DNA from 4 places in the Arthrobacter sp. StoSoilB5 genome. Region 1 is predicted to be linked to each of the others. Evidence: riboswitches for the same ligand, from Rfam matches in the RefSeq annotation. Region 1 holds a riboswitch; each other region holds the start of a gene.
The links. Region 1 has a riboswitch for S-adenosylmethionine ahead of LDN75_RS16475 (aminotransferase class V-fold PLP-dependent enzyme). Riboswitches for the same ligand answer to the same signal wherever they lie in the genome.
Positions count from the first base shown of each region.

Region 2: linked by a shared signal. The riboswitch ahead of LDN75_RS05010 (hypothetical protein) and the one ahead of LDN75_RS16475 (aminotransferase class V-fold PLP-dependent enzyme) in region 1 are both predicted to bind S-adenosylmethionine.
Region 3: linked by a shared signal. The riboswitch ahead of LDN75_RS21465 (DUF1737 domain-containing protein) and the one ahead of LDN75_RS16475 (aminotransferase class V-fold PLP-dependent enzyme) in region 1 are both predicted to bind S-adenosylmethionine.
Region 4: linked by a shared signal. The riboswitch ahead of LDN75_RS07260 (homoserine O-acetyltransferase) and the one ahead of LDN75_RS16475 (aminotransferase class V-fold PLP-dependent enzyme) in region 1 are both predicted to bind S-adenosylmethionine.

Region 1 covers NZ_AP024646.1:3,641,252-3,646,741, forward strand. Annotated here, with positions in the region: gene aroA (3-phosphoshikimate 1-carboxyvinyltransferase) at 1-291, shown strand, start outside; gene LDN75_RS16465 (ribosome small subunit-dependent GTPase A) at 294-1,409, shown strand; gene hisN (histidinol-phosphatase) at 1,465-2,277, shown strand; SAM riboswitch class IV at 2,460-2,573, shown strand; gene LDN75_RS16475 (aminotransferase class V-fold PLP-dependent enzyme) at 2,605-4,011, shown strand; gene LDN75_RS16480 (class I SAM-dependent methyltransferase) at 4,100-4,906, shown strand; gene LDN75_RS16485 (metal-dependent transcriptional regulator) at 4,916-5,490, shown strand, end outside.
Region 2 covers NZ_AP024646.1:1,060,680-1,066,169, reverse strand. Annotated here, with positions in the region: gene LDN75_RS05020 (sodium:solute symporter) at 1-338, shown strand, start outside; gene LDN75_RS05015 (IS481 family transposase) at 345-1,319, opposite strand; SAM riboswitch class IV at 1,721-1,840, shown strand; gene LDN75_RS05010 (hypothetical protein) at 1,857-2,177, shown strand; gene LDN75_RS05005 (hypothetical protein) at 2,174-2,368, opposite strand; gene LDN75_RS05000 (VIT1/CCC1 transporter family protein) at 2,646-3,809, shown strand; gene LDN75_RS04995 (matrixin family metalloprotease) at 3,873-4,766, shown strand; gene LDN75_RS04990 (matrixin family metalloprotease) at 4,884-5,490, shown strand, end outside.
Region 3 covers NZ_AP024646.1:4,730,265-4,735,754, forward strand. Annotated here, with positions in the region: gene LDN75_RS21450 (cysteine synthase family protein) at 1-597, opposite strand, end outside; gene LDN75_RS21455 (aromatic amino acid ammonia-lyase) at 594-2,189, opposite strand; gene LDN75_RS21460 (NtaA/DmoA family FMN-dependent monooxygenase) at 2,192-3,520, opposite strand; SAM riboswitch class IV at 3,687-3,798, shown strand; gene LDN75_RS21465 (DUF1737 domain-containing protein) at 3,813-4,079, shown strand; gene LDN75_RS21470 (rhodanese-like domain-containing protein) at 4,076-4,486, shown strand; gene LDN75_RS21475 (O-succinylhomoserine sulfhydrylase) at 4,487-5,490, shown strand, end outside.
Region 4 covers NZ_AP024646.1:1,601,436-1,606,925, reverse strand. Annotated here, with positions in the region: gene LDN75_RS07270 (winged helix DNA-binding domain-containing protein) at 1-173, shown strand, start outside; gene LDN75_RS07265 (hypothetical protein) at 217-621, shown strand; gene LDN75_RS07260 (homoserine O-acetyltransferase) at 628-1,749, opposite strand; SAM riboswitch class IV at 1,764-1,878, opposite strand; gene LDN75_RS07255 (bifunctional o-acetylhomoserine/o-acetylserine sulfhydrylase) at 2,031-3,347, opposite strand; gene LDN75_RS07250 (VOC family protein) at 3,575-4,213, shown strand; gene LDN75_RS07245 (CPBP family intramembrane glutamic endopeptidase) at 4,352-5,125, opposite strand; gene LDN75_RS07240 (histidine phosphatase family protein) at 5,239-5,490, shown strand, end outside.

The DNA of each region.
Region 1 (5,490 bases):
CGGCTCGCCGCGTTGGCCGCTGAAATCAACCGGCTGGGCGGCGACGCAGAGGAAACAGCCGACGGCCTTATCATCCGCCCGGCTGCTTTGCACGCAGGCGTCGTCCACAGCTATGCCGACCACCGCATGGCTACGGCGGGCGCCATTCTGGGGCTCGCCGTTGAAGGTGTGCAGGTGGAAGATATCGCCACGACGTCCAAGACGATGCCCGAATTTCCACAGATGTGGGAGGCCATGCTGCAGCAGCGCACAGGCGACGATGAGACCGTCACCAGTGAGGCCAGCAACTGACCATGGGCCGCGACGCACGCTCCTGGGACGAATCGGACGTCCGGATCCGTCCGAACAAAAAAGGATCAAGGCCCCGGACCAAGGACCGCCCCAGCCATGATGACGCAGTCATCGGCCGGATCATCACGGTAGACCGCGGGCGCTACACGGCCATCGTTGGGGAAGACTCCGCGGACGAGCGTATTATCATCGCCGCACGCGCGCGTGAACTACGGCGAAATCCCGTGGTCCCCGGCGATTTCGTCGCGCTGGTGGGCGACGTATCGGGGGCGCCGGACACCCTGGCAAGGCTGGTGCGTGTCGAAGAACGCAAGACGGTCCTTCGCCGCAGCGCCGATGATACCGACCCCATCGAAAGAGTGGTGGTGGCCAACGCGGACCAACTTGTGGTGGTGGTCGCCGCGGCCAACCCGGAACCGCGCACTGGCTTTATCGACCGCGCCTTGGTTGCAGCCTACGACGCCGGGATCGAGCCACTGCTGCTCGTCACCAAGGCTGACGTCAAGGATCCTGCCGAGCTGTTGTCCAACTATCTCAGCCTGGACTTCCCTGTCATCATCAGCCGTACGGCCGACGCCGAAGCTTCCGGTATTGACGCCCGATCGGACGACGGACTGTCCGCGCGTCTGGACAGCAGCGCCGTTGCCCAATTGCGGGCCCACCTTGATGGCAAAGTGACAGTCATGCTTGGCCATTCGGGAGTCGGCAAGTCCACCATGGTCAACGCCCTGACCGGCGCTGAGCGCGCTACGGGTGGCGTTAATGCTGTCACCGGAAGGGGCCGGCATACGTCGTCGTCGGCGTTGGCCTTGAAGCTGGCGGACGCGCCGTCCGGTAGCTGGATCATCGATACCCCCGGTATTCGTTCCTTCGGACTCGCGCACGTGGACCCCGATCGCATCCTGCATTCCTTCCCCGATTTGGAACCGGGCACCGAAGCTTGCGACCGCGGCTGCAAACACGATGCCAGTGCCATCAATTGTGGACTTGACGCGTGGGTGAACGAGGGAAACGCCGGTCCTTCCGGAGTGGCACGGTTGTCTTCGCTCCGGCGGCTGCTGGGCGCAGACCCGCGTTTGGAAGCGAAGGAAACCAAGGAACTGGGTACCGTCAACTAAACATTGGTGGAACACGGATCCAACTGCAGGGAAAGTTTCACGATAGTTTGGTGGCATGACCCAACCCGTATCCAGCTACAACGATGATCTGCGACTGGCCCACGTGCTGGCGGATTCCGTGGACGCCCAAACCATGGACCGCTTCAAGGCACTGGATCTGCGGGTCGAGACCAAGCCTGACCTCACTCCCGTTACTGATGCCGACAAGGCTGCGGAAGAAGCAATCCGGGGCCAGCTGTCGCGCTCGCGCCCCCGGGACGCTGTCCTCGGCGAGGAGTTCGGCAGCAGCGGCCACGGCTCCCGGCGCTGGATCATCGACCCCATCGACGGCACCAAGAACTTCGTGCGTGGCGTTCCAGTGTGGGCCACCCTGATCGCACTCGTGGACGAAGGCGAGCCGGTGGTTGGAGTTGTCAGTGCTCCCGCACTCGGCAAACGTTGGTGGGCGGCAAAGGACATGGGCGCCTATATGGGGCGCTCCCTGGCCTCGGCCACCCGGCTCAAGGTGTCCAACGTTTCGCGCCTGGCCGATGCTTCGATGTCATATTCCAGCCTTTCCGGTTGGAAGGAACGCGGCAATCTCGACGAATTCCTAGGTCTGACGGAAGACATCTGGCGCACGCGTGCCTACGGCGACTTCTGGTCCTATTGCTTGGTGGCCGAGGGGGCCGTGGATATCGCCTGCGAGCCGGAATTGAACCTTTACGACATGGCCGCGCTTGTACCCATCGTCACGGAAGCCGGCGGCCGTTTCACCTCGTTGGAAGGCGAGGATGGCCCCTTCGGGGGCAACGCCTTGGCCACCAACTCCATCCTGCATTCAGAGGTCCTCAAACGGCTAAACCCCGCCTTGGATGACCTCCTCTGATCCAGCGATACGAGCAAGACATCTGGCTGTGGATAGAATTTTCGACGGCGGATGCCTCCTTTACGGGGCATCCGCCGTTTTTTCTTCGCCCAAAGGGCTGTTTCGGCACGCTTCGTAACAATCCGCTTAACAAAGCGAAGCGACTTTGGAACAGGCCGGAGGCTTGCCCTAACCTCTTTACAGGTCACGAGTGCCAGCGCTAAACCCCGGTTTGCTGGCCGGCAACCCTCCATTCGCGGTGGGGTGCCCCGGGTGACGACCTGGCCGGTCCGGAAGGGATACGGCAAGCGCGGATCCCCTGTGGGGGTCCTTCTTGAGTGAGGTCCCATGAGCACTGCTACGTTCAACTCCACCGTCCTGCCGTCCTTTGCGGTCGGAGCAGCGCAGGAAGCCGCTGCAGGCAGGCCCCTGGCCGCTGTCACGGGCGCGGAGCTGCAAGCTCCCCTGATCCAGGGTGGCCACGTCCGCTACGCCAACCTCGATTACGGAGCGTCGGCTCCGGCCCTGACCATCGTTTCTGCGTATCTCAATGAGATCCTCCCCTACTACGCGAGTGTCCACCGCGGTGCGGGCTACGCTTCCCAGATCAGCACGTCCGTCTACGAGAACTCCCGCGACATCGTGCGTGAGTTCATTGGCGGCCGCCCCGACGATTCCGTCATCTTCACCCGGAACACCACGGATTCACTCAACCTGTTGGCAGGCTGCCTTCCGCAACTCGACGGAAAGCCGACCGGCGAGGTCCTCTACCTGGACATCGAGCACCATGCCAACCTCCTGCCTTGGCAGGGCGTTCCGCACCGCAGCGTCGTAGCTGCTTCTACACTGACCGCTACCGTGGCAAAGCTCCGCGAGGAACTCAGTCAAGGCGGCGTGTCCTTGCTGGCAGTTACCGGGGCTTCGAACGTGACGGGCGAAATCCTGCCGATCGCCGAACTAGCCGCCCTGGCGCACGAATACGGTGCACGGATTGTGGTGGACGCAGCCCAGCTTGCCCCTCACCGCCGCATCAACATCACCGAATCAGACGTCGACTACATCGTATTCTCCGGGCATAAGCTCTACGCTCCGTTCGGCGCCGGCGTTGTTGTAGGGCGCCCTGACTGGCTTGACGCCGGCACTCCCCACCTTGCCGGCGGCGGCGCTGTTCGTGAAGCCCGCCTCGACTCGGTCAGTTGGGCTTCCGGTCCCGCACGTCACGAGGGCGGCTCCCCCAACGTCCTGGGCGCGGCAACATTGGCGCGCGCTACGCAGGTGCTCGCCGGGCTGGACCAAGAGGCCTGGCATGCTCATGAAGCGGCCATCCGCTCGTACCTGGTACAGGGACTTGAGGCAATCGACGGCGTTACCGTCCACCGGATCTTCAGCGACTCCGAGGACACCATCGGCGTGGTCAACTTCTCGGTGGAAGGATTCGACGCCGGATTGGTCGCGGCTTACCTCGCCGCAGAACACGGTGTAGGGCTTCGTGACGGCCGCTTCTGCGCGCACCCCCTGCTCAAGCGGCTCGGACTCCCTTCGGGCTCGCTGCGGGCCAGCTTCGGCGTGGGCTCCCGCTTGGAGGATGCCACACGGCTGCTGGCGGGTATCGAGGAACTCAAGCGCACCGGGCTCGGCTGGGACTACGTGGTGGACGAGGGCCGCTGGGTACCGGCCAATGACCACCGCAGCTACCCGGAATGGGCACCGAATACGCCCGGCACCGCAGGTGCCGCGCCCTGCACTATTGACTAAGCGGCCTGAGCCGGATCGTCAGCATGGTCCTTACGGTAAATTCGTAGGGTATCCCAGGCGTTTGCGGTAAAGGAGTTGTTGCGTGGCCATGCATTCCCGAGGTCTTTCCGGAGGCACGGGTAGCCCCGGTGGACCCAAGCTGCATGCCACCCGCCGCCGCGAGCTGGGCCTGAGCTTTCAGGACGGCGGGGAACACTACGATCGCGTTCGGCCCGGCTATCCCGCAGATTCAGTGGACTGGCTTCTTCCTCTGGGAGCGAAGTCCGCCGCGGATCTCGGAGCGGGAACGGGAAAATTCACTGCCCTCTTGGTGGAACGCGGACTTGAGGTGGCCGCCGTCGATCCTTCCTTGGACATGCTGGAGCAACTGCAAAAGTCCTATCCTGACGTCAAGGCGTTGGAGGGAACGGCCGAGGCAACAGGGCTGACGGACTCAGCATTCGACGTCGTCAGCGTTGCCCAGGCCTGGCACTGGTGTGACCCGCTCAAGGCCAGCACGGAAATCGCCCGAATCCTTCGCCCCCACGGAGTTCTTGGCCTCGTATGGAACCAACTGGACACTTCTGTGCCCTGGGTCCACCGGCTATCGCGCATCATGCACGCCGGAGATGTGCACAAGCCCGGCTTCCGGCCAGTTATCGGACCGGAATTCACGGATGTGGAGAGCCATCTCACCAGTTGGCTGGACGCTGTGTCGCCGGAGGACATCATGGAGCTCACCAAATCGCGCAGCTACTACCTCCGCGCCAACGAGGCCACCCGGGCGAAGGTCATGGGCAACCTGGAATGGTACCTCTACGATCATCTGGGCCACGCCCCCGGCCAGCTCCTGGAACTGCCGTACGTGACGCAGACTTGGCGGGCCCGCAAGATCCAGGGCGCCCTGCCACGGTAGGCTTGGTGTGTGAAGACCAGTACGCCCTCCTCCTCGATCGAGGACTACGTCAAGGTCATCTACTCCTACACGGAGTGGCAGGACAAACCAATTACGTCCTCCCAGCTTGCCCAGCGGCTTGGCGTTGCCAATTCCTCGGTGTCTGAAATGGTCCGCAAACTCAAGGACCAGGGCTTGGTGGATCACCAGCCTTACAGTGCTATCAGGCTGACTCCGGAGGGCATGCGCCTGGCACTGTCCATGGTCCGGCGCCACCGCCTCATTGAGACTTACCTCGTGGACGAACTCGGTTACAGCTGGGATGAAGTCCACGACGAAGCTGAGATGTTGGAACACGCTGTGTCCGATACCTTCATCGAGCGCATGGCCGCCAAGCTTGGCCATCCCCTCCGGGATCCCCATGGCGACCCCATTCCCTCGGCAGACGGATCGGTGGAGTTGCCGCACGCCTACCGCATGATCGAGTTGGACGAGGGCCACTCAGGCCGCATCACCCGGATCAGCGATGAAAACCCCGATCTCCTCCGCTACCTCGCGTCGGAAGAGATCACCTTGGACGCTCCGGTGGAAGTTGTGGGCCGCAA
Region 2 (5,490 bases), 2.6 Mb from region 1:
TCGTGGGCGGCCTCCTGGTCGCGATTCTCGGAGGCCTCGTGTGGAAGCGCGGAACCGGTATCGCTGCTGCATGGTCCATGGCAGTGGGCTCGGTCCTGACCCTGACCTTGCTGATTCTGTTCGCCATTGGAGTCATTCCGAGCGCGGATGGCGTCTACGCCAACGAACCTATCTACTACGGCCTGGCGGCCTCGTTCGTGGCATACGTCGTGATTTCGCTCCTCACGCCTCCCACTGCACCAGAAGTCCGGGCTGCTTGGGACAAGCGGGTGGCCGGTGCCGTCTCGGAGGAATTGCCCCTGGAAGCCCACCCGGTCAGCAGCCACACCGCCAGCTAGCTGTACTCAGTCAGTAGGTTGTTTGCACCTGCTGATGGGTGGTTTGCCTCCGAGGCTGCCGTGCGGCCGGTGGTTGTTGTAGAAGTCTAGCCATGGCTGCAGGGCGTCTGTCCGGGCCTGGTTGGAAGTGAATGGTTGCCGGTAGGCCCAGCCTTCTTGAAGGGTGCGGTTGAAGCGTTCTGCTTTGCCGTTCTGCCAGGGATGGCGGGGTTTGATCAGGACGTGCTTGGCGCCCAGTGCAGCGAGTGCGTCCTGGAAATCTTTCGATAACCGGTAGGCAAAGGCGTTGTCGGTCATGACCCGTCTGACTGGCGCGCCGTTGGCTGCCATGGCCGCTGCGGCCCGGGTGAGGAACCCTGCGCAGGTCGGGCCTTTCTCGTCGGGCAGGACCTCGGCGTAGGCCAGACGAGTGTGGTCATCGACGGCCACGTGGACGTAGTCGAAACCGACCCTTGTATGGCCTGTTGAGTGGTTGCGGGCGGATTGGTTCGGGTCTGCCCGCCAGCCTCCGCCGTCGGGAATCCGGCCTAGTTTCTTGACGTCGATGTGGATCATGTCTCCGGGAGCGTCGCGCTCGTACCGGCGGTCCGTGGCACGGGATGCCCGGATCCGTTCCCCGGTCACCGGGTCCAGGTCCCACAGCCGGGGCATACCCGCGCGGGTCAGAATCCGGGAGACCGTCCGGGCGCTCGTCCCGCACCGGGCTGCCAGGCCCGCTGGCCCTTCGCGGTGCTTCACGCGCTGGGTCAGGACATCGGCAACCAGCGCAGCAGAAGTCGCGTGTGGGCACGACCTTGGGCGGGAGCTGCGGTCCTCGAGGCCGGCCCAGCCATGGGTGCGGTACCGGCTGATCCAGCGGTGCGCGCAGGTCCTTGAGATGCCCATTTCTTTGGCCACATGGGCCACGGGACGGCCGGCGAGGACGCGCTCGATAAGGATCCGCCTACCGGTCGGGGTCAAGCGGGCATTACGGTGGGACATGAAGACCTCTTAGTCGTTGGCTGTGTGTGGTAACCACCAACCTAAGAGGTCTTCACCTATTCACGATGTAACCAACGTCCTGACTCAGTACAGCTAGCGGCCCAGGGCCACAAGGCACCAGGCTTCAGGCACCAGGCTTCAGGCACCAGACCTCAGGCATCAGGCACGAACTGAACTGAGCAATGTTCGACGGCGGCGCCGCCCCTTTTCGGGGCAGCGCCGCCGTTGCTCTGTCCGGGGACCGTTGTGCTGTCGGGGACCCGTTGCGAGGCCCACTCTGCGCGCTATCCAGGCCACAAAAGGCGCAGAGCAGGCCCCACAACAAGCAGGCCCCGTAACAAGGGGGGGTAACCAAGGACGCTACTTCTCCACTCGGCACTCCTCCAGTACAGTGGTGCATGCTTCAAGAGAGGTGGCGCCAAGCTCCGACTGGCCACACACCAACCCCATGTTCAAGGGTGGTTCGGATGAGGAAGCGGCCCGCCCCGGACCAGAGACAACCGAGCGGGCAAGAGCACTCCCCCAAAGGAACAGTCCTTGCCGTACCAAGGCGTTACCACCCCAAGCCAAGGCGTTACCGCCCCCATCCAGGGCATCCCCACCGAAACCAAAGCGCGGACCGTGCGGGTGATTCCCGGCGTCGACCTTGTCCTGGGGACTGTGACGCTGGTACTGAACGGCGGGCTGCACCGGTTCCGACACCCCGAGCCGCGCTTGATTGCGCAGGCGCTGGCCCAGGCCGTGCGCCCTTCGCGTTGGTGCGAATCGTCCAGGACGCTGACCGTGACTGTTGCAGCGCTCGGGTGTTCAGCAGGGCTCGAGCGTCATTTCACGTTTGGTGAAGAAGGCCCTGCCTAGGGTTCTTCGTCTTCTTCCCCGCGGAACTCTTCGGTTTCGTCAAGGGGGACAACGCGCTCGTCGTCTTCCGGGACGTCGATTTCCTCCACCCAGGGTTCGTCGACTTCCTGGTCGTCGCTGTAGTCATAAGCGGGGTCCGACTCGATGGTCTCCCGTACCGGGTGGTTGGCGTGCGGTTCGGTGGTATCCATGCTGCAACCTCCGTCTGGTGGGCTGGCAGGCAGCCCGCTGACCGAGTGCGGGGAGGGCCCCCGCCCCTGTCTATCCATCTGAGCACTGTGCCCGCAGGCGGTCAAGGCAAGGGCCGGCACGGGACCAAGGAGGGCTCGAAGCAGAGTGTTTCCACCCCGGAAATTAAGGCACGCCGAACATTCCAACTAAGGAATACCGGCCAAAAATCCGCGCCAATAAGCGGTACAGTGGGCGTGCAATGGGGCCGCAACTACCCCACCCAGCACAGGAGAGAAAGTGCAAAAGCACCAGGAATCCCACGGTCCGTCGAGCCCCGCTCCGGACCCCGCCCCCGGATCCGGAACACCACCCCAATCAGGCCGGCCCACGTCCTCGGACATCAGGCGGTGGCGTCAATACCTGGCTGACGAGCGTGCCGAAGCCGCTGTCTACCGGGAGCTCGCCCAGCGTCGCGACGGCGAAGAACGCCAGATCCTGCTCGCCTTGGCCGAGGCAGAGGGAAGACACGAGGCACACTGGCTCAAGCTCCTCGGAGAACACGCCGGAATGCCGAAGGGAGCTTCCACCCGCAGCCAGATACTGGGCTTCCTGGCCCGGCACTTCGGCTCCGTATTCGTGCTCGCGTTGGCGCAGCGCGCCGAAGGCCGCTCTCCTTACGGGGCCGAACCCGCTGCGACTCCGGCCATGGTTGCCGACGAGCAAATCCACGAAGAAGTTGTCCGGGGCCTTGCCACCCGTGGCCGCAACAGGCTCTCCGGTACCTTCCGTGCCGCTGTTTTTGGTGCCAACGATGGCCTGGTGAGCAACCTTTCACTGGTCATGGGTATGGCCGCAACGGGCGTTCCAAGCCCGGTTGTACTCATGAGCGGCGTGGCGGGATTGCTGGCCGGCGCCCTTTCCATGGGTGCCGGCGAGTACGTTTCAGTCCGGTCGCAACGGGAGTTGCTAAGCGCCACACTGCCCACGCAGGCAACCCTCACCGCCGCCCCGTCCTTGGATATTGAGCACAACGAGCTCGTGCTGGTGTACCTGGCTCGCGGCATGACCCGCGAGGCCGCCGAACACCGGGCCGCCGAACGCATGGGACTCTTCAGCTGCGACTGCGATCCCAGCCTCTCCTTGCAACCCGAGAAGGAGCAGCCCGCCGACGACCATGAAACCGTGGGGTCTGCCTGGGGGGCTGCGATGTCCAGCTTCTGCTTCTTCGCTTCCGGTGCCATCGTGCCGATCCTTCCGTTCATTTTTGGCATGACGGGCGTGGCGGCACTGGTAGTAGCCGGCGTACTGGTGGGGATCGCGCTCCTGGCGACTGGCGCCGTCGTCGGGCTACTGTCCGGAACCTCACCGCTGAGCCGTGGCTTCCGGCAGTTGGCGATCGGCTTGGGCGCTGCGGCCGCCACCTATGGGCTTGGCCTCGCGTTCGGAACGATGATCGTCTAGGCGGTAATGTTGGTTCGTCCTCCGCGCGGCCCCGCGTGACCGGGGCGTGAGGAATGGAGAACCGTGGATTCGGAGCAGTCGCCGTTGCGCGCGCCAAAACACCGTCGTGCCGGCACAACCCTCCAGATTCTTCGCGGCCTACTCATGGCTGTCCTCGCCGCCGTGGTGGCTGTGTTCGTCAGCGGCCTCCTCCACGGCGATCCTCGCATCACCAGCCTGCTTCCGGGCATTGCCCTGCCCAATTCGCCCAAGAGTGAGCCAAGCCAGCAGGCCCCGCCCCGGGCCCTGGACGCACCGCCTCCGGGAGTGGAAGAGGCAGACGCCCCGCTGGCCTCGCCGCTGGCTCCAGAACACGCCAGCGATTCGTACAAGTTCCTGGCAACCAACGACGACGGCACTCCGGTTGGGTACTCACCGTGCCGCCCCTTGCACTACGTGGTGAATGGCGCCACCGCGCCTGAGGGTACGGACAGGCTGCTCAGCACCGCAATCGCCAATATCTCCGCAGCGTCCGGAATCCAGTTCGTCAACGATGGCAGCACAGACGAGTTGCCAACCGGGAAGCGCGAACCGTACCAACCATCCAAGTACGGCGACCGGTGGGCTCCGCTGCTGATTTCATGGACCACTCCCGAGGCAGCTCCGGCGCTGGCTGACAACGTCATCGGTACGGGCGGCAGCACCATGTACTCCCTCAACAACGGCCCCAAGAGCTACATCACCGGCAGCCTGGAGCTCGACACCCCGCAAGTGGCGGAGCTCCTTGCCGAGGAAGGCGGTTCTGACTACGTTCTGGCGGTCATGCAGCATGAGCTGGGGCATGTCATGGGTTTGGACCACGTTGATGATCCTGTTCAACTGATGTACCCGGAGATTGGCGCCCCGGACGGGTTGGCTGCAGGCGACCTGAACGGCCTTCACCTGCTGGCCTCCGCTCCCTGCCGCAAGGACATCTGAAGCTGCGCAGCCGGCCCGCAAATCGCCATGGACTCGCGGCGCCATGGGTTCTATCCTGACGGAAGCGGCCGACGACGGCGCACACCGTCCGATTGGGCCGTCCCGTGAGGGGGTCCGATGGAACCTTATGGGTCGCCACCATGGCCAGACCCCTATCCCCCGCCGCCTTATCAACCACCCGCCAAGCAACCCATCAAGCACAGCAGTATCGCCGCCATCCTGCTCCTGCTAGGCATTCTCGGTTTAGTCTGTGCCGGTGCATACTTCAGTGGCGAACTGCAACGGTTCTGGTCCGATTCCGCTACGCAAAGCCAAGCGCCGCGGCCAGGGCTGGTTCCCTTTGGCCAACGCCAGGATCCACTTCCCGGCTTTGAAGAAGCCGATGCACCCCTGGGCACGCCGGCGCCGTTGCAGCGGACCAGCACTTCCTATAAATTCCTGGCCGTCAAGGAGGACGGAACCCCCCTCGCCTACTCCCCCTGCAGGCCGATCCACTACGTCGTGAACGCAGATCTGGCCCCGACCGGCTGGTATTCCATGGTGGAAGACGCCGTTCGACAGGCCAGCCTGGCCTCCGGCCTCAAGTTCATCTATGACGGCCCGACGTCCGAGATCCCCACCACCAACAGGGCCGGCTACCAGCCCACCACCTACGGCGACCGCTGGGCCCCGGTGCTCATTGCCTGGACCACCCCGGAGCAGGTGCCCCGGCTGACCGGCCAAA
Region 3 (5,490 bases), 1.1 Mb from region 1:
AGTTCCGATGCCAGCCACGAAATGCGTCACCAAACCGTGGGTCTGCTCCCAGATCTCCGGACCCGTGGTTTGGTAATGCGCGGCAGGATTGGCAGGGTTGTCGAACTGCATGGGCCGCCACGCGCCGGGAGTCCCGGCAGTGATTCGCGCCGCCACGGCGCGGGCGTTCTCGGGGGATTCGGAGGGTGCGCTCCAGTCCGTCAGGACCACGCGCGCACCGTAGCTGTGGAGCGCCGCGAGCTTCTCCTGGGAGATGGTGTCGCCCGTGACCACTACAACGGGATGGCCGGTCAGCCGCCCAATGAGCGCCAGTCCGATCCCGGTATTACCGGAAGTGCTCTCCACAATGGTTGCGCCCGGCTGCAACTCCCCTGAGCGCTCGGCAGCCCGGACCATGCTCAGCGCCGTACGGTCCTTGATGGATCCGCCCGGGTTCTCGGACTCAAGCTTGATGTGGATGGTGCTGCCCAATCCACGGCCCAGGGCTTCCAATTTCACCAGCGGAGTATTGCCCACTTTGTCCAGCACGGAAGCATCCAGCCCGTCCGGCAAACCTGCCGCCGCGTGTATGCCATGTTTGCGGATCGCTGTACTCACGTTGTCCCCTCCTTTTCACCCGTAGCCGGCAATTCCTGCGCCACCACGTCGCGCAACTCACGCCGCGCACGCTCCACCAGGTCCGGAGCCGACGGCCGGTCCGCCAGCACGTCGGCCAGCCGACCCACGACGGCGCCTGTCCCCTTTCCGAGCGGCTGCGCGGCACCTGCTTCGAGCAGCAGATATGACCCCGTCAAGGCCTCGATAGCAAGCAATTTCTCCAAGGCCTCCAACGAGCTTTCGAGTTGCTGCAAAGCCAACGGGGCCAAGGTGGAGTGATCCTCGACGTCGGCCGAGAGGGTGGGTGCCCCGAGCGTCGCCGGCGCTGCCAGGAACTTCAGTTCGGACAGCAGCCCAGCGGCGGAATACCAGAGCAGCCCGGGCAACTCCTCCTGCGCAAGGCCTCCGGCCGGCCCGGACACAGACAGCGCAGCGTCAGAGGACGCAGCCTCCAGGTGCCTCGCCCGGATCACCCGTTGCGGCGGATACAGCTTGGCGATGCGCCGCTCGCTGGAAATCCCAACGTGCGCCAACGCCAGCCGCAGCCCCTCAAAGGAAAGCGCCAGCTGCATGGGTTGAAAGTTCCCGCCGGACACCATCTGCCCGCTTTCGATATCCACCAAAGGGTTGTCGCCGCGCCCGTTCAGCTCCACGTTCAACGCATCGCCGAGCTGGGAAACCAAGGAACGAAAAGCTCCATGCATCTGGGGCGCAGCACGGAATGACAGGGCATCCTGCACCGAGACTTCCGGACGAACATCTTCCAACCACCCGCCGCGCAACATGTGACGTACGGCCGCCGCCGAGTCCTTCTGCCCGTCCACCGCTTTGGCCGCCTGGATAGCCGGCGAAAACGGGCTGAGGTTCCCCCCGCCGTCGTACCTTGCGATGGTCTCAAGCGACAGGGAAAGCGCGACGTCGGCGAATTCCGCCACGTGCTGCAGGCGCACCAATGCCAGGGTCCCGGCGCCTACCGAGTAAGCGTTGGCGCTGACCAGGGCCAGGGCCTCACCGGGCGCGAGCCGCAGGGGCTGGAGACCGGCGTCGGCGAGCGCTTTTGACCCAGGCACCAAAGTGCCATCGGCGTCGAACGCTTCACCCTCACCTATTGCAACGGCGGCGACGGCGGCCAGCTGGGTGAGGTCCGACGAGCCGACTGAGCCTTCGCGCGGAATGGCGGGAAGAACCCCACGGTTGAGCAGTTCCGCATAGAACTGGGCTGTCTCCGGCCGCACTCCGGATCCGCCGCGGCTGAAGCCGATGAGCCGGGCGAGGATCACGGCCCGGGACGAGGGCCGGTCCAGGTAAGCGCCAACGCCACTGTTGTGATACCTGACTACTTGGATTTGGTACGCCAGGACCGACTTCTCCTCCACAGCTGTATCGCGTCCGGATCCGAGGAGGGTATTGAGGCCGTAGATTCTCTCCCCGGACGTCGAAGCCCGCTCCAGCACTTCCCGTGAGCGACCCAGCAAAGACAACGCATCTTGGTTGAGTTTCACGTGAAACGCCGGATCCAGCGCGGCCAGGGCAACGCTGCGGGCGTCCACAGGCGACGTCCCAATCAGCAGGGTCCTGGGCTCGGAGGACATCGTCAGAAGTCCAGGAGGTTTTGGCGGAAGCCGCCGTTGCCGTAACTCTTCCTCAACAGGCCGCGGCGGCGCAGTTCGGGAGTGAGCTTGTCCAACACGCCATGGACGGTCACGGGGTCCACAAAGCCGGAGAAGAGGAAGCCGTCGCCACCCACGGCCTCGCCGGTCTCCTCAAGGTAATCCGCGATTTCACCAACCGTGCCGATGATCGAATCGCCGGCACCACCGCTGCGTGCTTGCAGGATCTGGCGCAGGGTAGACCCCGGGGGCGCTGCCTTCGCGAAGTGTTCCAACGTGCCTTGGTTGCTGTTGGTACTCAGTTCAGGCAACGGCGCATCGAGGTCGAATTGCTTGAAATCGATCACCGAGAGGTAGGAGATCGAGTTGAGCTGGCTGTCGATGTCACGCTGGGTGAGCTCCCGGCGCCGCGCCCGCAACTCCTCGGCCTCGGCTGGTGAGCCGACTATGGTGGGCTTCAGCACGAAGAGTACCTTGACGTCGTCGGGGTTCCTGCCAGCTTGGGCGGCCTCGGCACGGATGGAATCCCGGTAGGCCTTCATGCCGTCAACGCCCCGCGCCAAGGCGATCGCCACATCCGCGTGCCCACCCGCGAAGGCTTTGCCGCGTGGCGAAGCACCGGCCTGCACCAGCACGGGCTCCTCCGGCAAGGGCGCGGTATTCAACGGGCCCCGGACCTTGAAGAAGTCACCTTGATGGTTGATGGGGTGCACTTTGGTGTGGTCCGCGAACACGCCGGCCTCAACGTCCTCAAGCACAGCGCCAGGTTCCCAGCTCCGCCAGAGCCGCCGGACGACGTCGACGAATTCCTCCGCCTTCTCATATCGCAGGTCGTGCTCGATCTGCTGGTCCAGCCCATAATTCTGCGCCGCAAGGTCGCTGCCGGAGGTAACAACGTTCCAGCCCAGCTGCCCCTCGGAGAAATGCTGGAGCGTAGCCAGGAGGCGGGCCGCCGTGAAGGGAGGATAGAACGATGCACTGACCGTGGGCACGATCCCCAGGTGCTTGGTTGCCGAAAGAAGGTACGGGACCAGCGCCAAGGGATCATGCTTGGGCGCAAAGGAGGCATGCGCCAGTGAAACCTCGGCAGTGCCGCCATAGGTGTCCGGAACAGTGAGGGAATCCTCGATGATGAACAGGTCAAGCCCGGATTGTTCGAAGGCCCGGACGGCCTCTTGATACAGGGCCGGCTTCTTCCAGTCGTAGCCCAGGCTATATCCGGGAGTGCCCCAGCCCTGGACGCCGAAACCGTGCCCCACGAACCATCCAAAATGCAGCATGGGCTTGAGTGTAGAACTGTCTTGTCCGTTCACCGCGACCTGATTTCATGCGAAGTTACAGGGGGTCGTACTGCGTCAATTATGCTCCCGGGACGTCACATTTGGGCTGTTACCCCAGCACCAGCCGGTTACGCAACATGACGGCTGCGCAACCGCTTGCAAGTGCGGGCCGCAGCCGCGGGATGTTACGTTTTTCTTGAGTAATGAGCACCAGCGCCAAGCCCTGACTTGCTGGTCGGCAACCCTCTCTCCGGCGGGGTGCCTCAGGTGACTACTCGGCGTATCGACACTTCGAACTGCAAGCGTGACTGAGGAGCACCAGCCAATGCCTGAACCCACTGAAGAAAAACTCTCCTACCGCCTGATCACAGGTCCGGATACCCGTGAATTCTGCGAGCGGATCACAGCGGCCCTCGCCGAAGGCTACGTGCTCCACGGCAGCCCGGCCGCCGCCTTCAATGGCACGGATATCATCGTGGCGCAGGCCGTCGTCCTGCCCACTGCCATCGCCAGCGCAGACGCCGCAGTTGCGAATGCCGTTGACCAGTTGGAGAACTACGAAGACGACGAAGCATTCGAGGGACACGCATGAGTTACGCAGGTGACCTGACCCCGCAGGACGCGTGGGCAAAGCTGGAAGAAGGCGCCATCCTGGTGGACGTCCGCACCGAGGGCGAGTGGGCCCACATCGGGATCCCGGACACCAAGGCCACGGAGAACGATCCCCTGTTCATCCAGTGGAACCTCGCCGGCGGCATCCCCAACTCCCGCTTCCTTGAGGAACTGCAGCAGCAGGCACCCGAGGGCGAGGGCGTGGAACTCGTTTTCATCTGCCGCTCAGGCCAGCGATCCATCTCCGCGGCCATCGCCGCGACGCAGGCTGGCTTTACCGCCTACAACGTGCTCGAAGGCTTCGAAGGCGACCCGGACCGCTACGGGGAACGCACCATCAACGGCTGGAAGAACCGTGGCCTGCCGACCAACCTGGGGACCGACTAAGTGACTTTCAATCCTGATGCCGCCAGTTGGAGCCCTGACACACAGGCAGTACGCGGCGGCCTTGACCGTACCAACTTCCAGGAAACGTCCGAACCCGTTTTCCTGAACTCCGGCTTCGTCTACGAATCCGCTGCCGCCGCCGAACGCGCCTTCACCGGCGAGGACGAACGCTTCGTCTACTCGCGCTACGGCAACCCGTCCGTGGCCACCTTCCAGGAGCGGCTGCGCCTGCTCGAAGGCACCGAGGCATGCTTTGCGACCGCGTCCGGCATGTCCGCGGTCTTCACCGCTTTGGGTGCCCTGTTGGCTGCCGGTGACCGCGTGGTTGCCGCCCGTTCCCTGTTCGGCTCGTGCTTCGTCATCCTCAACGAGATCCTGCCGCGCTGGGGCGTTGAAACAGTGTTCGTCGACGGTCCGGACCTCGAGCAGTGGCGTGCCGCCCTCTCCGAGCCGACCACCGCCGTCTTCTTCGAATCGCCCTCGAACCCCATGCAGGAAATCGTGGACATTGCCGCCGTCAGCGAGCTGGCGCATGCCGCAGGGGCGACTGTCGTCGTCGACAATGTCTTTGCCACTCCCCTGCTGCAGCGCTGCGGTGACTTGGGCGCAGACGTCATCGTGTATTCCGGCACCAAGCACATCGATGGCCAGGGACGTGTCCTCGGCGGCGCAATCATGGGCACCAAGGAATTCATCGATGGCCCGGTCAAGCAGTTGATGCGGCACACCGGACCTTCACTCTCCGCGTTCAACGCCTGGGTGTTGACCAAGGGCCTGGAGACCATCGGCTTGCGCGTGAACCACAGCTCGGCCTCCGCTTTGAAAATCGCGGAATGGCTTGAGCAGCAACCTGCCATCAGCTGGGTCAAGTACCCCTTGCTGAAATCGCACCCCCAGTACGAGCTTGCAGCCAAGCAGATGAAGGCCGGCGGTACCGTACTGACCTTCGAGCTGCTGCCCTCTTCCGGGCGTTCCGCCAAGGACGCCGCCTTCGCATTGCTGGA
Region 4 (5,490 bases), 2.0 Mb from region 1:
TGGTGTTGCTGGATGGCAGGTTGGCCGGATGGTGGCGGCACGCCTTCAGCGGTGGGATCTGCGAAATCGACGTCAGAATGAACCGGCCGGCCACAACAGCCGAACACCATGCTTTGGAGGCAGAAGTGGAGCGCTACGGAAAGTTCCTGGGCATGGAGGCAAAGTTGGTGTGAATCTGCGGGACTAAGCTGGGTTAAGACCTAGGAGGCCTGCACCGTGAACAATCTGATCTTCTGGATCATCGTCTGCTCGTGGCTGATTCCCTTGGGGATCCGCATATACAACAAGTCCCGGGCGCGGCGGCTCCAGGACCGCAACTTCTCCCGTCCGGGCTACCCGCCACAGGGGTTTCCTCCGCCGGGCTACCAACAGCAGCAGAATTACCAGCCGCAAAACTACCCCGGCTATTCTCCCGAGCCCACCCACATCCGCCCGGCGGATGCGGCACCGCCGGCGGGACCGCCGTCGAACGTTTCTTCAACTACGTTCCCCAGCAACAGCGGTTCCGGGCACCAAGGCTTCCGCGCACGCAAGTTGGCCGAACTGGACCTCAAGTTCAGCAACGGCGAAATTGCCATGGAGGATTACATGAAGCAGCGCGGCGAAATCATGAATGGCTGAGCCGGCTTAGGCGAAGAAGGCCTCGCGCAGTTGCTCTGACAGTTGGCCGATTTCGGTCAGGAAGCCATCGTGGCCGATGGGAGCCTCGATGACGTGGACGGGAACATTGCCTGGCAGATTTTGCGCCAGCTCCAATGACTGGGCCGGGAAGTAGAGGCGGTCCGAGTCGACGGCTGCCACGAAGAACTCGGCAGTGGTGCTTGCCAAGGCGTCCTTCAAGGTGCCACGGCCCCGGCTGATGTCATGGGACATGAGTGCCTCAGTGATGGCGATGTAGCTGTTGGCGTCGAACCGGCGCACGAGCTTGGTGCCTTGGTGGTCGAGGTAGCTTTCCACCTGGTAGCGGCCGCGTTCCCCCAGCACCGCAGCGGCCAGCGGCGTCTCCTGGTGTTGCGCTTCCCGCCCGAAGCGGAAATCAAGCTCCAGCGCGGAACGGTAGGTGATGTGGGCTATCCGGCGGGCCAGGGCGAGGCCCGCCTCGGGAGCCGGTCCACCGTAGTAGTCGCCATTGTTGAAGTTGGGGTCCTGGCGGATAGCCAGGGTCTGCGACTGGGCGAAAGCGATTTGCTCGGCTGTGCTGTAGGCGCCGACAGAAATAACTGCGCACCGCTGAACGCGCTCAGGATAGGTCACAGCCCATTCAAGTGCGCGGGCGCCGCCCATGGAACCGCCCAGGACGGCGTGCCATGCTTTGATGCCCAATGCATCGGCCAGGCGCGCTTCGGCTGCCGTACTGTCGCGCAAAGTGACCAGGGGGAAGCGGGATCCCCAAGGCCGCCCGTCCGGCGCCTCGGACGACGGGCCAGTGCTGCCGTAACAGCCGCCCACAATGTTGATGGAGATAACGAAGAACCGGTTGGTGTCGATCGTCGCACCGGGACCGACAAGCTGCTCCCACCAGCCTTCCTCATCCGTTGCGCCGCGGGCCACATGCGTGCTTCCCGTCAGTGCGTGCTGAACGAGGACAGCGTTGGACGCATCAGCGTTCAGCTGCCCCCAGGTTTCGTAGGCCAACACAACATCGGGGAGGAAACCGCCGGCTTCAAGTTCCAGCGGACCTACGCCGGCGTACTTGACCGTCCCATCTTCTTCGCCCGATTTGGGGAGTGCTGTAGCAGTAATGGTCATTCCTTTGACACCTAACCTCGCGCTTGCCCGTCGCCTTGCGTGCGACAGGCCAGGTCTTCACCCGGGGCACCCCACCGCGGAGGAGGGTTGCCGGCCAGCAAGCCGGGGCTGTCACTGGCACTCATGACCTAATACGTAGAGTCTAGGAAAAATACGGGTGTTTTGGCGAAGAATGTGACAGCTGTGTGACGGTTTGGGGTCGTTTGCTTCAGGAACACGCACGGCGAAGGGCCGCCCGGCGAATTTTCGACTGCGGCGGGCGGCCACTCCTCCCAGTGCGCTTAAGCGCCTTTGGCAGCCCGGAACCCGGCCTCCAGGTCAGCGATGATGTCGTCTACATGCTCAATTCCCACGGACAACCGGACCAAGCCTGGATTAACACCGGCGGCCACCTGCTGTTCCACTGTGAGCTGGCTATGGGTGGTCGACGCCGGATGGATGACCAGCGAGCGGACGTCACCAATGTTGGCAACATGGGAGTGCAGCTCCAGGCCGTCGACGAAGCGCTTGCCGGCCTCGACACCGCCCTTGATAGTGAACGCCACCACGGCACCGGTGCCCCTGGGGCCATACTTCCGGCCGCGGTCGTACCAGGGGCTGGAGGGCAGCCCCGCGAAGGCGACCGATTCGACGTCGTCCCTCGACTCAAGCCATTCGGCAACCCTGGTGGCGTTGGAGACATGGCGCTCAACGCGCAGGCTCAGGGTTTCCAGGCCCTGGGCAATGAGGAAGGCGTTGAAGGGGGAAACCGCCGAACCCAGATCGCGCAGCAACTGCACACGGGCCTTGAGTATGTAGGAGAGGTTGGCTCTGAGCGCGCCGTCCTTGCCCAGGTCCCGGGCGTAAACGAGTCCGTTGTAGCTGGGGTCCGGGGTATTGAATCCGGGGAAGCGCTCCGGGTCCTTTCCGAAGTCGAAGTTTCCGGAGTCCACGATCACGCCGGCGATCGCCGCACCGTGGCCGCCAAGATACTTGGTGGCCGAGTGCACCACGATGTCCGCACCCCATTCGATGGGACGAATGAGGTATGGGGTTGAGAGCGTGTTGTCCACGATCAGCGGCACACCGGCCTCATGCGCGGTGCGTGAAATGCCCTCGATGTCCAGCACGTCCTGGCGCGGGTTGGAAACTACCTCACCGAAGAACAGCTTGGTGTTGGGCTGCACAGCTTCCCGCCACTGGTCCAGATTGTCCGGGTCCTCCACGAACGTGACGGAGATGCCGAACTTCTTTAGCGTGTGGGCCAACAGGTTGTAGGTTCCGCCGTACAGGCTGGGGCTGGCGACGATGTGATCGCCGGCCTCGGCAATGTTGAGAATGGCGAACGTTTCCGCGGCCTGTCCTGAGCTGAGGAGCAATGCGCCCAGTCCGCCTTCCAGGCTGGCGATGCGCTGCTCCACGGCATCCTGCGTCGGGTTGCCGATGCGGGTGTAGATGGGGGCAAGCTCAGCCAGCGCAAACCGGTTTGCCGCGCTCTCTGCGCTGGGGAACACGAAGGAAGTGGTCTGGTAGATCGGAAGCGACCGCGCTCCCGTGGCAGAGTCGGGTTCCTGCCCTGCGTGGATCTGGCGGGTTTCGAAAGACCATCCTTGGGACATTGAATTCTCCTTTTAGTGGCGCGCGGGTTTGCCGTGGATCGCTGGAGGCGTTGGCTGGGGCCAGTCTAGGAAGCGTCCGGGGCCTTGGACAGCTTTGTGACGAAGGCAGTATTTTTCGGTCTTCAGGCGACCCACCGTGACGCATTCCGGCGGCACACAGCTGAGGTCCCATGATAGTTAGGCTTCCCTTAGCTGAGACCCCGATCACAAAGTGCCAAGATGAAGCCATGCGCATGGATCACGTCTCTTACGCTTGTGAACGAGATGGCCTTTTGGCCACTACCGAACGAATTTCCGCAGCTCTGGGAGTGGACGCAGTCCGGGGCGGAGTGCACCCGCGCTTCGGTACCCGGAACATGATCATTCCCTTGGCGGATAACAAATACCTGGAAGTCGTGGAGGTCCTGGACCACCCCGCTTCCGACAAGGCACCCTTTGGCCAGGCGGTCCGCGCGCGCTCAGCAGCTGGCGGCGGTTGGATGGGCTGGTGCGTCGCCGTTGACGACCTAGCCCCCTTCGAAGACCGCCTCGGCCGCTCCGCGGTTCCGGGCAACCGCAAGTTCCCGGATGGCCGCGAACTCGTGTGGCGGCAGATCGGCATTCTCGGCTTGATCGCCGATCCCCAGGTGCCGTACCTGCTCAAGTGGGAGGGCGACCCCTCACTGCACCCGTCCAGGGTCTATGAGAGTGACGTCAAGATGTCCAGCCTCACCATCGCGGGCTCGGCGGAACGCGTTACCGAATGGCTGGGCGAACCCGTTGAGAAGCCGCTCGAGGACGTCGCTGTCCAGTGGATGGCACCGCACGGCACGCCCGGCATCATGTCCGTCACTTTCGAAACCGCCTCCGGCGCCGTCACCATCTGAGGCGCACCTTCCCTTGGGGCCTGGTCCCCTCCCCGGTCCATCGTGTCCGGTCAAGCTTCGGCCGCCATCAGCGGGTGCCAACGACGTCACCCACCGATGGCGGCCGAATATTTTTAATGCCAACAGGACTGGCATTGGTTAGCCGAGCCCCACTGCCTTCCCGAACAGGCTGAATCCCACAAACGCGACGATGTCCAGCAACGCATGCGCAATGACCAAAGGCATGACCCGCTTGGTCTTGGTGTAGATCCAGGCAAACACCAGGCCCATGGCGAAGTTGCCTATGAAGGGTCCGAAGCCTTGGTACAAGTGGTAACTGCCACGAAGGGCCGCGCTGACGACGATGGCCAACGGGGTACTCCAGCCAAATTTTCCGAAACGGTCCAAGAGATAGCCCACCACGATCACTTCCTCCACCACCCCGTGGCGGATCGCGGAGAGAATCAGCACAGGTACAGTCCACCAGTAAGCCTCAAGGCCGCTGGGCACAATCGCGGTGGTGATTCCCAGGGCCCTGCCTGCGGCGTACAAGCCAAGTGACGGGATGCCGATCGCGGCGGCGAGCCCCAATCCCTGCAGAGCGTCCTTACCCGGACGTGCAAAGTTGAATCCCAACCGGGTGAAGCCTGAGCCACTTCCGCCTTCCCTGCCACCCTGTGAGTGCGAGGACAGGAAATAGAACACCAGGACCACCGGCACCAAGGCGAAGATGATGTCCAGCAGCTGATACGTGAGGTCGAAGTACTCGCGGGTGCTTTGGGACCTGTTCAGCGTGGAGGTTGCCTCGGACAGCGGCGCGCGCGTCATCTTGTCCAGGAGCTGCACCACGGAGTACACGGCTGATTGGCCCAGGGACAGGCCCAGCACGATGAGCACTTCGGCGCGCAGGCGGCGGCGGGAAGCAAGGAGCATGTACCTATCTTGCCTGCAGTTCCTGCCACTTTGCCGTGAACTGGACACCTTCCCGTGCCACTGGTGGGCAGGACCCTATGCTTGGTGGGATGAGTGCGCCAGGGAGAATCTTCATGATCCGGCACGGCCAGTCCGCCGCGAACGCCGACACGTCAATCTACAACCGCGTGCCGGACTACCGCATCCCGCTGACCGGACTCGGAATAGAACAGGCACGGATAGCAGGCGAGGCCCTCCGGCGGAAACTCGACGGCGAGCAGGTCCGCGTTTACGTGTCCCCCTATTTGCGGGCCTACCAAACCCTTGAGGCGATGGACCTGGGCCCGCTGATCGAGCGCGTGATCGAAGAACCCAGGCTCCGGGAG